Regions from separate parts of the Azonexus hydrophilus genome, predicted to be linked through region 1. Evidence: riboswitches for the same ligand, from Rfam matches in the RefSeq annotation. Region 1 holds a riboswitch; the other holds the start of a gene.
What was found. A riboswitch is a leader RNA that binds a small molecule or an ion and turns the genes downstream of it on or off. The one in region 1 is predicted to bind cobalamin.

Region 1 (7,429 bases):
AGGTAGGCGTTGCGGCGGTCTTCCGGGTAGGCGTTGAACGAGGTGAAGGTGCCGTTGACGATGCCGTAGGAGTAGAACTTTCGGTCGAACAGGTTGTTCACGCCGAGCGCCAGCCGCCAGTCGCCGATGTCGTGCGCCAGCTTGATATCGGTCACGGTGTAGGCCGGCATCTTGTGGAAGCGGTTGGGCTGGTCGTTGTCGTAGCGCTGCTTGCCTGTGTAGCTCAGGTTCACGCCGAGACGGGTGCTTTCCAGTATCTGCCAGCCGAGATTGAGCGAGGCTCGGTGCTTGGGCACCAGCGGCACGTCGTTGCCGGTGACATTGTTCCCGCCGTAGCTGCCGTCGCGGAAGCGCGCCTGGGTATGGGTGTAGCGGGCGGCGAGATCAACGCCGGCGGTGACCTGCAGGCGGCCTTCGAGCTCAATGCCGCGGTGGCGGGTGGCATCGAGGTTGATGTTCGAGAAGGTCGGTGCGAAATAGTGGATTTCGTTGCTGATATCCATCTCGAACAGACTGGCGCCGAAGCTGGCGCCAGCCCCCTGCCAGCGGGCGCCGATCTCGCGGTCGAGCGAGCGTTGAGGCTTTAACAGCGTCGGACAAGGTGCCGTCCAGCAGCGGTTCTCGTCGATGTTGGCGATGCGGAAGCTGCGCCCGATCCGGCCGTAAGCCGAGAAGCCGGCGCCGAGTTCCTGCTGCACTGCGAGTTCGTAGGCCGACAGGCTGTGCCGCTCGCTGGCGTCACGCGGCACCAGGCGCTCGTGCTGCGTCTGGCGGACGCTCTCCCGGCGTCCGCCGAGGCTGATCCGGGTGCCACTGGCGGCCAGGTGCAGGTCGTTACGCAGGTAGAAGGCTTGGTTCTTCTGCTTGCCCGATTCGTCGAGGGCGCTCATGAAACCGGTGGCGGCGGTGTCGTTGTCGTAGGTCCAGTGGCTCCAGTCGGCGCCGACGGTCAGGTTGTAGAGCACCTGGTCGAAACGGGTCTGCCAGAGCACGCGCGGCGAGACCGTGGTGACGCCGACGTCGGTCTTGGCCAGTGTGCTGCCCCAGGCGGTGTTGTTGAACATGTCGGCACGCTTGTCGCGGCGGGCGATGTCGAGCGCCAGCGTCAGTTCGCCGAGGCGCCGTTCGCCGCGCAGCGAGAAACGCTGGCTGCGGCTGTCGAAATAATCGTCCGGGGTCGCCGCGCCGCGGCGGTCGCTGCGCAGTTGCGCTTCGCTGCGGGCGCCCGGCAGGCGTGAGTTCTGGTCGTCGGCGCTGAAGGCGAGGGCGACGAAGCCGTCGCGGTCGCCGAAGCGCAGTTCGCCGCTAGCGGTGTCGAGTTCGCTGCGGTTGTTGTCGCGGTAGTTGTCGGTACGCAGGCGCTGCGCGTTGAGGCGCAGACCCCAGCGTTCGCCGCCGGCGCGGAAACCGCCGCGCAGATCGCTCAGGTCATGGCTGCCGACGCGGGCCGAGACGTTACCGGAGAGCGGCGCGCCGAGCGCCGAGCGGGTGATGATGTTGATCGTGCCGCTGCTCGCGCCGCTGCCGTAAAGCACGGAACCGGACCCGCGGAGGATCTCGATGCGTTCGATGCTGTCGAGCGGGATCGCCGACAGGCGGGCGCTGACCAGTTCGTTCTCCGAAATGCGCTGGCCGTCGACCAGGACCAGCGTGTTCTGGTCGCCGGTCATGCCGAAGCCGCGCAGGTCGAGCGGCGAATCCGGCGTGCCGACGAAGTTGATGCGGCTATGTACACCGCCGAGTTTGTTCAGAACTTCACCGACGGTGGTTGCCGCACTGTTTCGGATTTCGTCTGCGGTGATCACCTGGGCGGCGATCGGATTTTCCTGTTGGCTTGATTCGAAGCGGGTAGCGGTGACGACGATGGTGTCGAGCGTCTGGGCGGCAAGATTGCCGGCGAACAAGGCGAGCAGCGTGGCTGCCACGGGTTTGAGGCGGATGTGCATTGGTTTTCCCCTGCCGGCAGCGTCCCCGCATGCCGGTGTGCTTGGTTGAGGTGAAGCGCGTGGGGAATGGGCTGACGGGCGGCCGTGGCCGCTTCCCCGCGGCACTTCGCTGGTCGTCGCAGGCCGGTCTCCGGGCTGGCAAGTCTTGACGCGTCGCCTTCCCGGGCAGAACCCAGTGGCCTTGTGACGCGCCCGCACTCGCTTACCGTTGCGGGGGCAGCAGCGGCTTTGTCCGAGGACGCACCGCTTTCCCGTTTCACCGTGGCGGAAAACCGCCGACGGCACCTGAAACGCTCATAATTATAGCGGATCGAAACGACACTGCCATGTCTTGCTTTTGTCTATATTTAGTCGCTTGCCGCTTCTCATCTACTGCATGTAGTGATTTTTGTTGACTGGCGGCAAGCGAAAGGCATAAACTCCGTCGCGTTGATGGTTCCCCGCAAGGGGATTAAAACGGGAATCCGGTGCCGGATCTGACGATCCGAATCCCGGGGCTGCCCCCGCAACTGTAACCGGCGAGCGTTTCGCCACCCCATGCCACTGGATGCGTCCGGGAAGGCGGGTGAAACGCGTTGAGCCGGGAGCCAGGAGACCTGCCGCAACGTGTCCTTTTCATTTTCCTTTGGGGCGGGGTGTCCCTGGTGAGAGGTTTTGCGTGAGCGTTTCGTCTCTTGTCGTCCGTGCTTGTCCGTTGTCGCCGTCCGTCGGCACAGCGTTGCGCGGCCGCGTCACGCGCCAGCCATGTTCCGCCCCCCGAACCGGAGCATTGCCGTGTCCTCGAACGTCCTCGCGCACATTTCCGACTTGTCCGCCCACAGTGCCGCCGCGCTGCAGGTGATCCGCCGTCATGGCGCGGTCGTCGAATTCCATCCCGAGAAGATTTCCGTTGCCCTGACCAAGGCTTTCCTGGCCGTCGAGGGGAGCCAGAGCGCGACCTCGTCGCGGGTGCGCGAACTGGTTGCGCGGCTGACCGAAACGGTCGTGCGTTCGCTGACCCGCCGCCTGCCGGACGGTGGCCGGGTGCATATCGAGGATATCCAGGACCAGGTCGAACTGGCGCTGATGCGCTCCGGCGAGCACGACGTCGCCCGCGCCTATGTGCTCTACCGCGAGCGGCGCGCCGCCGAGCGGGCCGCGCTGGCCGAAGTCCAGGGCGTGCCCGAGCTGCATGTGACGGTCGATGGCGAGCGCCGGCCGCTCGATGTCGCAGGTTTGCTGAAAACCTGCGAAACGGCGTGTGCCGGGCTGGGGGAGGGCGTTTCGCCGCGGACCATCCTCGATCACGCGCTGAAGAACCTGTACGACGGTGTTGCGCTGGCCGACGTCAAGCAGGCGCTGGTGCTCGCCGCGCGTACGCTGATCGAGCGCGAACCCGGTTACGACTACGCCACCGCCCGCCTGCTGCTGGCCAGCCTGGTCGAGGAAGCGGCCGGGCCGGAAGCGGCGCAGGATGAGGCCGTCGAAGCAACTTACTTCCCGGTCTTCGTCGAACGCGGCGTGATTGCCGAACTGCTCGACCCGCGCCTCAAGGATTACGACCTCGACCGCCTGGCCGCCGCGCTCAAGCCCGAGCGCAACCAGTTGTTCGGCTACCTCGGCCTGCAGACGTTGTACGACCGCTATTTCCTGCACATCGACGGCCGTCGCATCGAAACGCCGCAGCTTTTCTTCATGCGCGTGGCGATGGGCCTGGCCTTGAACGAAATCGACCGCGAAGCGCGCGCCATCGAGTTCTACGACCTGATTTCCAGCTTCGACTTCATGTGCTCGACGCCTACGCTGTTCAACAGCGGCACCCTGCATTCGCAACTGTCGTCCTGCTACCTGACCACGGTGGCCGACGACCTCGACGGCATCTACCAGTCGATCAAGGAAAACGCCCTGCTGCAGAAGTACGCCGGCGGGCTGGGCAACGACTGGACACCGGTGCGCGCGCTGGGCAGCCGGATCAAGGGCACCAACGGCCAGAGCCAGGGCGTCATTCCGTTTTTGAAGGTGGTCAACGACACGGCGGTCGCCGTGAACCAGGGCGGCAAGCGCAAGGGCGCCGTCTGCGCTTACCTGGAAACCTGGCACCTGGACATCGAGGAATTCCTCGAACTGCGCAAGAACACCGGCGACGAGCGCCGCCGCACGCACGACATGAACACCGCCAACTGGATTCCCGACCTGTTCATGCAGCGCGTAATTGCCGGTGGCGAGTGGACGCTGTTCTCGCCGGTCGATACGCCCGACCTGCACGAAAAATCCGGGCGCGCCTTCGTCGAGGCGTATGAAGCCTACGAAGCCAGGGCTGCCGCCGGCCAGTTGAAGCTGCACAAGAAGATTCCCGCCGTGCAGTTGTGGCGCAAGATGCTGACCATGCTGTTCGAGACCGGGCACCCGTGGATCACCTTCAAGGACGCCTGCAACCTGCGCTCGCCGCAGCAGCACGTCGGCGTCGTGCATTCGAGCAACCTCTGTACCGAGATCACGCTGAACACCTCGGATTCGGAAACGGCGGTGTGCAACCTCGGCTCGGTCAATCTGCTGGCGCACCTGAAGGACGGCCAGCTCGACCGGGAAAAGCTCGCCCGCACCGTGAGCACCGCCATGCGCATGCTCGACAACGTCGTCGATATCAACTTCTACGCGACGCCCAAGGCGCGCAACGCCAACCTGCGCCACCGCCCGGTCGGCATGGGCATCATGGGTTTTGCCGATTGCCTGTACCAGTTGGGCATTGCCTACGCCTCGCCGCAAGCCGTCGAATTCGCCGACCGCAGCATGGAAGCCGTCTGCTATCAGGCTTACTGGGCATCGACCGAACTGGCGCAGGAGCGTGGCCGTTACTCCAGCTTCACCGGCAGTCTGTGGGATCGTGGCATCCTGCCGCACGAAAGCATCGTGCTGCTCGAAGCCGGGCGCGGCGAGGCGGTCGAACTCAACCGCGACAGCCGCCTCGACTGGGACGCGCTGAAAGAACGCATCGCTCGCCACGGCATGCGCAACTCCAACTGCGTTGCCATCGCGCCGACCGCGACCATCTCCAACATCGTCGGCGTCTCCGCCAGCATCGAGCCGGCCTACCAGAACCTCTACGTCAAATCCAACCTGTCCGGCGAATTCACCGTGGTCAACGAAGCCCTGGTCCGCGACCTCAAGACGCTCGGCCTGTGGGACGAAGTCATGGTCGCCGACCTCAAGTATTTCGACGGCTCGCTCGCCCGCATCGACCGCGTGCCCGACGAACTGAAAGCCCGCTACGCCACCGCCTTCGAGATCGACCCGGTGTGGCTGATCGAAGCCGCCGCCCGACGCCAGAAATGGATCGACCAGGCGCAGTCGCTGAATCTCTACCTGGCGCTGCCTTCCGGCAAGAAGCTCGACGAGATCTACAAGCTGGCCTGGAAGCGCGGCCTCAAGACCACCTACTACCTGCGCACGCTCGGTGCCAGCCAGGCGGAAAAGGCCGGCGGTCGCGACGATGCCGTGGTGCAGGAAGAGGCGCCGAAGTTCTGCGCCATCGATGATCCGACTTGCGAGTCTTGCCAGTGACGGCGACCCCGGCGCGCCGGGTTAAGCTTCTGCCTTTTTTCGTTACCGGAACCCGCTGATGAAACCGAGTCCATTCCGCCATTTCGTCCAACTGGCCTGCCTGTTGCTGGCGCTGCCGGCGTTTGCCGGCGCCCCGGTCCTGCCGCCCGAGGTCGCGGCCAGCGCCGAACTGGTGCAGGGCGAGCGCGACGGCTACTGGGAGAAGACGCTGGTCGTCCACTTCCCGGAAGTCCGCCGGGCGCTGTCGACCAGCGACGGCATGGTCAATGCGCGGGCGGCGATCAACCACGCCGCGCACCCGCTGCTCTGGCGCAAACTGGGCGCTGACGCCAAGCCGTACACCGAACGGCAACGCCTGGCTGCGGCGGCGCGTCTGGGCGTCGCCGATGCCGCGGTGGCGCACATGGCAACGGCCGCCGACATGGACAACCTGGCGGTCGTCACGCGCAGCCACGGGCCGCTGACGGTGACCGTGCTGGCCACCGCTGGCGCGCGTACCAACGCGATCCGCACCGGCGTCGATAGCGGTAGCCACATCGAGGGTCTGGACAAGGACGGCAAGCCGACCGGCACGATCAACATCCTGGTGCTGAGCAACATCGAACTCAGCGACGCGGCGCTGGCCCGGGCGCTGATCACCGTCACCGAAGGCAAGACGGCGGCGCTCGAAGACCTCAAGGTGGCCAGCAGCTATACCAAGGGTGTGCAGGCGACTGGCACCGGCACCGACAGCATCATCGTCGTTTCCGGCACGGCGGCGCCGCGCGCCACTTACACCGGCGGTCACAGTCGCATCGGCGAGCTGATCGGCAAGGCGAGCTACGCGGCGGTGGTCGAGGCGCTGGGCAAGCAGAACGGCTATTTCCTACCCGGCGCCAAACGTTTCCCCGATGCCGCCGGCGGCCCGGACAAGGCCGAAGGCGATCTGCGCATCGCCTTGCTCCACCTCGACCCGGTGCCCGGCGACATCGCCGGCAACCGCGCCCGCATCGAGGGCGCCATCGGCGAAGCGGCGCGCCACGGTGCCGACTGGGTGGTGACGCCGGAACTGGCCGAAACCGGCTACAACTTTGTGAAGCGCATCGGCACCGACTGGATTCATCCTTTCCCCGACGCCTGGGTCCATACCCTGGCGGCAATTGCCCGCGATAACGGTATCGCGCTCTTCGTCGGCCTGGCCGAGCGCGAGCCGGGCAGCGGCAAGTTGTACAACAGTGTCGCGGCGATCGATCGCGCCGGCAGTATCCTCGGCACCTGGCGCAAGCAGCGCCCGGTCGGCCGTGCCGAAGCCTGGTCGCTGGCCGGCGGCGCCAGCCGGCCGCTGACGGTCGATGGCATCGCCGTCGGCAGCCTGGTCTGCGCCGACGCCTGGCGCCCCGACACCGCCGCGCAACTGGCCGGGCAGGGCGCGCAGATCCTGCTGTCGCCGGCCAACTGGCCGCCGGTCGAGGGCATGGGGCCGGGCGATGTCTGGGAAAAACGCACGGCCGAAACCGGCTTGCCGATGTTGATCGTCAATCGCGGCGGCACGGAACCCGAGCTCGATTTTTCGACCGGCGAGAGCGCCGTGTCGATGAACGGCGAACGCCTGTTCAGCTTCACCGCGCCGACCGGCGGCATCTTCTATGTGGACTGGGATCGCGGTCAGCGTTTCCGCGAAGTCCGTCCCTGATTCTGGAAGCCTCACCATGAAACTCTCCCGCGCCTTCATCCTGCCGCTGCTTCTGTGCGCCGGCCTGGCCCAGGCGGCCGACTGCCCGCGCATCGTCAGCCAGTCGCCCTACATCACCCGCGCGCTTGAATGGCTGGGGCGCGGCCCCTGCGTCGTCGGCGTCAGCCGTTACGATCCGCTGCCGGTCGATCACACCGGCGGCGTTATCGACCCGGACGCGGCGGCCATCGCCGATCTCGAACCCGACGTCGTCATCTTTTCCGAATGGACG
Region 2 (7,429 bases), 1.7 Mb from region 1:
AGCCAGCCCAGCAGACCCAGCACCGACAAGCCATCGCGAATGACGATGACCACCACCGAGGTCGCCGCCGACGCAACTCCGTTCACGTCATAGGCGATCCTGGTCAGGGGTACGTTCGAGGAATTGGCCTGGAAGTAGCCGATCGGCAAACGTACCATCTTGGCATACATGGCTTCGCGGACATCGGTCACCACCCGGTTGGAAACCCAGGAAAAGCCGTAACTGGAGAAGAAGTTGAAGATCCCGCGCAGGAAAAACACCCCGACAATGCCCAGCGCGATCGCCAGCGGCGACCAACCGTCCTCGCCGGTTTTGAAACCATTGTCGAACATTGGCTTGAGCAAAGCCGGGAACAAGGGATCGGTCGCAGCCAGCACCATGGTCGCCAGCAGCGACAGGACGATGGCCAGCCAGTAAGGGCGGACATACCCGAGAAGACGGAGGTAAAGCTGGCGGCTGTTCGTTGTTTTGTTCATGTATCGCGACCGGGAACGACCCGCGATTATACAACCCGGTCAGGCGAGACCTGCAGGCCGTTGCCGACAATAAGCCGACGATAAAGCGCGATCAGTCGGTCGGCCATGGCTGGCAGGCCAAGCTCGGCAACAGCGGCGCGGGCCAGCAGGCGACTGGCCGGCAATTCAGCCAGCGCGCACAGCCTGAGCAGGCCATCGGACAAGGCGTCGACATCCAGCGCATCGACAAGATAGCCATTCTTGCCAGGGATGACCCAGTCGCGCGCACCACAACTGGTCGAGGTCAGCACCGGCAATCCGCAGGCCATCGCCTCCAGTACCGCATTCGGCCCGGGATCGTACAGCGTCGGCAGGACGAATCCGTCGGCCGCACCGTACCACGGCCGGACATCCGGCAGGGGCCCGGTGAAATGTACCCGCCGGCCGATCCCCAGGCGTTCCGCCGTCGCGCGCAGCGCATTCAGCTTGCGGTCCGCGCCGACAATCGCCAGATGAAATTCGCCCCCGGCACAACGCGCCATGGCCTGCAACAACTGCGGCACCCCTTTGCGCGCAAAGCCGCTGCCGACATGAAGCAGCAGCGGCACCGACTCCGGAATGCCTGACGCGCGCCGGATTCCGGCACGATGGATCGAGACCTGCTCCGGATTGAATACATCGAGATCGACGCCGTTTTCGATCAGTACCAGGCGCTCCCGGTCGACACCGTAGAAGCGGTGGATTTCATCGGCGACCATGCGGGAATTGCAGATCACGGCCCGCAAGGCCGGATGGGCAAACATATTCGCCTCGGCGTCCAGGACATAGCGATGGTAAGGCGAGAGTCTCTGACTCCAACGACCGACGGCACCAAGCACCCGGGCACGCTGCGCCAGCCACGCGGCATGAACACCGTCGCCGGCACGAAAAATCGAACACCCCGGGATACGCTCATGCGACTGGACCAGGTCAAACTGACCCGCCGCCATGAGTTTTGCTGCAGCCAGGGCAAAACCCCGGTCGCGCGCCAGACGGCCGCCGAACACTCCACCCGACGGCGGATCGCAATTGATCCGCTGAAAACCGTTAGCGGCGGCCTGCGTCCATTGCCGGGCGATCAGGAAAACATCGATCCCTTCCGCCGCCAGCGCCGCCAGCGCCCGTTCGACAAAGCGCTCAGCCCCGCCGTAGGGGTTGTAGCGCTGACGGACAATCGCAATTTTCATTTATCGAGAACTTCATCCAGGGCCGCCATCACCTGCTCGACCGGAAGGCTCTCCAGGCAGTCGCTGACCTTGCCGCCACCGCAACCATCGTTGCCGCAGGGCCGACACGGATGATGCATGCTGCTGACCACGCGCGCCTGCGCCGACCAGGGCCCCCATTGTTTCTCACCGGAAGGCCCGAACAAGGCGACGGTCGGCGTGCCCATGGCCGCGGCAATATGCATGGGAGCCGAATCAACCCCGATGAAGGCATCCGCCATCCGGGTCAACGCCGCCAATTCCTTAAGCGACAACTTGCCGCCCAGGGTCGCCACGGGATGCCCCAGTTGCGACTGGATGGCCGCCAGCATCGCCAGTTCGTCCTGGCTGGGCGCAGCCGTCAGCAGCACGCAGTGCCCGGCCTGCTCGAGGCGCGAAATCAGCTCGGCCATGCGCGACACCGGCCAGCACTTGAAGAACCAGCGGGAGGCCGGGTGGATGTGAATGAACCGGCCTTGCACGCCAACTTCCGCCAGATGTTGCCGTACCGAAGACTCTGCGGCCTCTCCCGGCACCAGGACCAGACGCCGCTGCGCCGGCGCCGGCCACACTCCGATACGGCGCAAGGCATCCAGATTCCGCTCGACGGTATGACGGGGCAGACCACCCGAAACCTTGTAAAGATGCGAAAAACTCCGCCGCCAGAGCGCTCCCGCATCGCTCCGGGTGCACCCCACCGCCCAACGCGGCCGCAGGATTCTCGACAACCAGGCACCCCGCCAATGCTCGGTCAGGTGCAGGATCAGGTCATAGGAGCGGGCACGCAAGCCAGCCAGCAAATCCAGTTCCGATTTCAACTGGTGCATGGCCCCCTTCTGCTTCGCCTTCCTGTCGACCTCGAACACGCGGGAAATCGCCGGGTGCAAGCTCAGCATTTCCGCCGTGTCGGCATAGACCAGCGCATCGATCTCGACCTGCGGCGCCGCCAGCTTGAGCGCGGAAAACACCGGCGAAGACAACAACACATCGCCGTGATGGCGCAGCTTGATGACCAGTACACGCTTCACCTCCCGCAAGGGGATAGCATCGCGCAGGGGATTAAATTCATTCATGGCCGGCATTCTACTGGTTCCATTCGATGACCGTACATGAAGCGTAGGGAAGGTCCCGGGTCAGCCAAGATGCAAGCTCACCGCCATCCTGCGCCGCCAGCAGCAAGCGTATCACCCCCGCATGGGTGACCAGCACGGCTGCCGGCAGCGTCAATGTCGAAAGAAATTCCAGCACGCGTGCCCGCACCATCAGCGGCGACTCTCCACCAGGCGGAGCATAGTTCTCTACATCGGCGGCCCAGGCATCGAGTTCGGCACGCGATACCTCATCCCATGGCACGCCCTCCCAGCGACCGAAGTCCATCTCCTGCAAGCGTGCATCGAATAACGGCGCCGGATGCAAGGCTTCAGCCAAGGCCCGGCAACGCTGCAAGGGGCTGCTCCACACCGGCAGCCCGGCAGGCAATTCGCTACGCAGACGGGCAGCGGCAACATCGACCTGCCTGGCCGGAATATCAAGCCGACCGTAGCAAATGCCCGGCGCAATCTCGGGCTCGGGATGGCGCACCAGGTACAGCGTCAGCGCGGCCATTGCGCGAGCAGCCCGAGGTAGAAGGCGATTTCGGCAAGCTGCTGGGTGGCACCCAGGCAGTCGCCGGTATAACCGCCCAGCCAGCGGCGGAACTTGGCCGCCAGCCAGGCCGTCGCCAGCAACGCGAACAGCAGCCCGACCACTGCCTGTTGCCAGGGCAGCCAGAGTAGCGGCGCCAGCGCGAATGCCAGGGCGAACAGCAATGCCCCCGGCGCCAGCCGCTGGGCCAGCGGCCTGGCTTTGGACTGCGCGTCGTCGCGCGCGTAGTCCATGCTCGCCAGCAGCAGCGTCGCACAGCCGCGCGACCCGGCATGACCGGCGAGCAGCGCCGCCGGCACCAGTGCCGGATCGAGCGCCGCGAGCAGCACGAACTTGCCGGTCAGCCCCAGCCACAGCGCAACCACGCCGTAACTGCCGACCCGCGAATCCTTCATGATCGCCAGGATGCGCGACTTGTCCCAGCCGCCGCCAAGACCGTCGGCGGTGTCGGACAGGCCGTCCTCGTGGAAGGCGCCGGTGGCGTACAGCGTTGCCGCCATCGCCAGCAGCACGGCGACCGGCTGCGGCCAGAACTGCAGCGCGGCCAGGTAGACCAGCGCGGCAATGCCGCCGACAACCAGGCCGACCGCCGGAAACCAGCGCGCCGAGTGGTTCAGCGCTTCAGCCGAATGGCCGACCCAGACAGGCACCGGCAGCCGCGTGAAGAAACGGACGGCGCCGAGGAAGTAGTCGAGCTCGCGGCGCAACATGGCTAGCCGGCGACGCCGGCCGACTCGAAGCTGGCCATCTCGTTGAGGAAGGCGACTGCCGCCTGGGCCAGCGGGAAAGCCAGCGCGGCGCCGGTCCCCTCACCCAGGCGCAGGCCCAGGTCGAGCAGCGGTTCGGCGCGCAGCGCCTGCAACTGCGCACGGTGGCCGGGCTCGGCCGAACGGTGGCAGAAGACGCAGTAGTCAAGCAAGGCCGGTTCCAGGCGCGCGGCGACCAACGCCGCAGAACCGACGATGAAGCCGTCGATGAGCAGCACCATCTTCGCTTCCGCCGCCGCCAGCATAGCGCCGACCATGGTCGCGATCTCGAACCCGCCGAACTCCGCGAGCACGGCAAAGGCGTCGTCGCCGCCGCCAGCGACGCGATAACGGGTCAGCGCCTGCTCCAGCAGCGCCTGCTTGCGCGCCAGCCCGGCGTCGTCGAGACCGGTGCCGCGCCCGACGCAATCAGCCAGCGGCACGCCGGTCAGGCAGTGGGTGATCAAGGACGCCGAGGCGGTGTTGCCGATGCCCATTTCGCCGAAACCGACCACCTTGCAGCCGGCTGCCGCCAGGCCGAAGACCACGCCGGCGCCCTGCTCGATGGCCTGCGCGCACTGCGCCGCCGTCATCGCCGGGGATTCCAGGTAATTGGCCGTGCCCGGCGCCACCTTGAGATCGATCAGGCCTTCACGCGGACCGCCGAAATCATGGGCGACCCCGGCATCGACCACCGACAGGCCGAGACCGTTCTGCCGGCAGAAAACATTGATTGCCGCGCCGCCGGCGAGGAAGTTCTCGACCATCTGCCAGGTCACGTCCTGCGGATAGGCCGAGACGCCGGCCTTGGCCGCGCCGTGATCGCCGGCGAAGACCAGCATCTGCGGCCGGTCGAGCGACGGCGTCAGCGTCTGCTGGATCAGGCCGATGCGCACCGCCAGCGCCTCCAGCTGGCCGAGCGAGCCGGGCGGCTTGGTCTTGCGGTCGACCTTGTGCTTGAGCGAATTTTCCATGCCCCGGTCCGGGGCGGTGATTGCGAACGAATGCATCCGATTCTCCAAAAGCGAAAGGGCCTCGCGACGACGTTTGGCCAACGCAGTCGCGAAGCCCTTGTCCACAGGCTTCAAAATGAAGATGTCCGACAGGTCTTCTGGCTTCCGGATCGTCCGATCCGCTGCGCCTTCCCGGCAGGTCTGTTTCCCTGCGTAGTGGCATCGTGCAGCGGCCGTCCCCGGTTACAGCGGCGGGCCCGCCCCGGAATAGAGTTGTCTCGCACCGGGTTCCGTTTTGTCGAACGCGCTGATTATACAATGGTGGCCATGAATGAACTGATCCTCGGCGGCGCCCGTTCGGGCAAGAGCCGCCATGCCGAGCAACGCGCTCTCGAATCCGGCCTCCGGGTCGTCTATGTCGCCACCGCCGAATCGCGCGACGGCGAGATGGCGCGCCGCATCGCCCACCACCGTGAACGCCGCCCGGCCGACTGGGGCTGCGTCGAGGAGCCGTTGCACCTGTCCGCCCGCCTGCGCGAACTGGCGGCGCCCGACACCTGCCTCCTGGTCGACTGCCTGACGCTGTGGCTCTCCAATCTGCTTTTCGCCGGCCGCGCTGCCGCCCAGGCCGAAGCCGGCGAGGCCGTCGACTGCCCGTTGTTCGCCGGTGAAACGGCGGCGCTGATCGAGACGCTGCCGCAACTACCCGGCCGCATCATCCTGGTCTCCAACGAGGTCGGCTGGGGCATCGTGCCGATGCACCCGGTTTCGCGGCTGTTCGCCGATGAACAGGGGCGGCTCAACCAGCGCGTCGCGGCAGTCTGCGATCAGGTGACGCTGGTCGCCGCCGGCCTGCCGCTGACGCTCAAGGCAGCGCCAGCCAGGGCCTGAGCTTTTCCCAGGCGAGCGCCGCCTCGACCGAATCGGCCAGGCGGTCGAGATCGGCTTCGCGGCGGGCGGCAAAGTCGACGTGATCGACCTCGCCGGCACCGGCCCAGCGCAACAATGCAGCCAAGGCCTCGGGATGGTCGAAAACGCCGTGGCAGTAAGTACCGAGAACTTGATCGTCGGCCGAGATAGCACCATCGGCACGGCCGTCGGCCAGCTGTACGGCAGCCCACGTCAAGCCATCGCCCTGGGTGACGCCGAGGTGGATTTCGTAGCCGGTCATCACCGGCCGGCCTTCGAGATGCAAGTGGCCGCTCACATTGCGCAGCTGCTTCTCCGTTTCCAGCGTCGTGTCCACCGCCAGGAAGCCAAGGCCGGGCGTCGTTCCCGGCTTGCCTTCGAGACCGAGCGGATCGGCGATGCTGCGGCCGAGCATCTGGTAGCCACCGCACAGGCCGATCACCTTGCCGCCGTAGCGCAGGTGGCGGGCGATGGCGCGGTCGTGGCCATGGACGCGCAGCCAGTCGAGGTCGGCGCGCACCGCCTTGGAACCGGGCAGGACGATCAGATCGGCCGGCGGCAAAGCTTCGCCCGGCGCGATCCAGCGGAAATCGACCTGCGGGTGCAGGCGCAGTGGATCGAGGTCGTTATGGTTGGAAGTACGCGGGTAGGCCGGCGCGACGACGCGGATTTTTGCTGTTTTCTTGCCGTCGACCGTGGATGTCGCGATTGCGTCCTCGGCGTCGAGCATCAAGCCGTGCAGGTAGGGCAGCACGCCGAGCACCGGCTTGCCGGTGCGCTGCTCCAGCCAGGCCAGACCGGGTTCGAGCAACGCGATGTCACCACGGAAACGGTTGATGACGAAGCCGACGACGCGCGCCTGCTCGGACGCCGACAGCAGCTCCAGCGTGCCGACCAGATGGGCGAAGACGCCGCCGCGGTCGATGTCGGCGACGATGATCACCGGGCAATCGACCGCTTCGGCGAAGCCCATGTTGGCGATGTCGCGGTCACGCAGGTTGATCTCGGCCGGCGAACCGGCGCCCTCGACCAGCACGCAATCGTATTGCGCGGTCAGCCGGCCCCAGGATTCGAGCACCGCGCCCATCGCCCGCGGCTTGTAGTCGTGGTAGGCCTTGGCGTCGAGGTCGGTGGCGACCTTGCCGTGGATGATCACCTGCGCCTTGCGGTCGGTGGTCGGCTTCAACAGCACCGGGTTGAAATCGGTATGCGCTTCGAGACCGCAGGCCAGCGCCTGCAACGCCTGCGCCCGGCCGATCTCGCCACCGTCGACGGTAACCGCCGAATTGAGCGCCATGTTCTGCGGTTTGAACGGCGCCACGCGTACCCCACGCCGCTTCAGAATCCGGCACAGCGCCGCGACCAGCGTCGATTTGCCGGCGTCGGACGTCGTTCCCTGGACCATCAGCGCGTTGCCTATCATGCGTGCAAACCCGTGAAAAAAGGCCGTAATTATGGCACCATCGCTGCCTTCCGAT

Region 2: it holds a riboswitch for cobalamin, as region 1 does, so the genes downstream of both, cobT (nicotinate-nucleotide--dimethylbenzimidazole phosphoribosyltransferase) here and AADV58_RS09270 (TonB-dependent receptor) in region 1, are expected to answer to the same signal.

The regions. Positions count from the first base shown of each region.
Region 1 covers NZ_CP151406.1:1,931,520-1,938,948, forward strand. Annotated here, with positions in the region: gene AADV58_RS09270 (TonB-dependent receptor) at 1-1,946, opposite strand, end outside; cobalamin riboswitch at 2,051-2,250, opposite strand; cobalamin riboswitch at 2,362-2,564, shown strand; gene AADV58_RS09275 (ribonucleoside-diphosphate reductase subunit alpha) at 2,721-5,486, shown strand; gene AADV58_RS09280 (adenosylcobinamide amidohydrolase) at 5,545-7,158, shown strand; gene AADV58_RS09285 (hypothetical protein) at 7,175-7,429, shown strand, end outside.
Region 2 covers NZ_CP151406.1:175,600-183,028, forward strand. Annotated here, with positions in the region: gene msbA (lipid A export permease/ATP-binding protein MsbA) at 1-476, opposite strand, end outside; gene AADV58_RS00800 (glycosyltransferase family 4 protein) at 503-1,681, opposite strand; gene rfaQ (putative lipopolysaccharide heptosyltransferase III) at 1,678-2,772, opposite strand; gene cobC (alpha-ribazole phosphatase family protein) at 2,783-3,280, opposite strand; gene AADV58_RS00815 (adenosylcobinamide-GDP ribazoletransferase) at 3,292-4,053, opposite strand; gene cobT (nicotinate-nucleotide--dimethylbenzimidazole phosphoribosyltransferase) at 4,056-5,099, opposite strand; cobalamin riboswitch at 5,174-5,364, opposite strand; gene cobU (bifunctional adenosylcobinamide kinase/adenosylcobinamide-phosphate guanylyltransferase) at 5,370-5,933, shown strand; gene AADV58_RS00830 (cobyric acid synthase) at 5,908-7,374, opposite strand.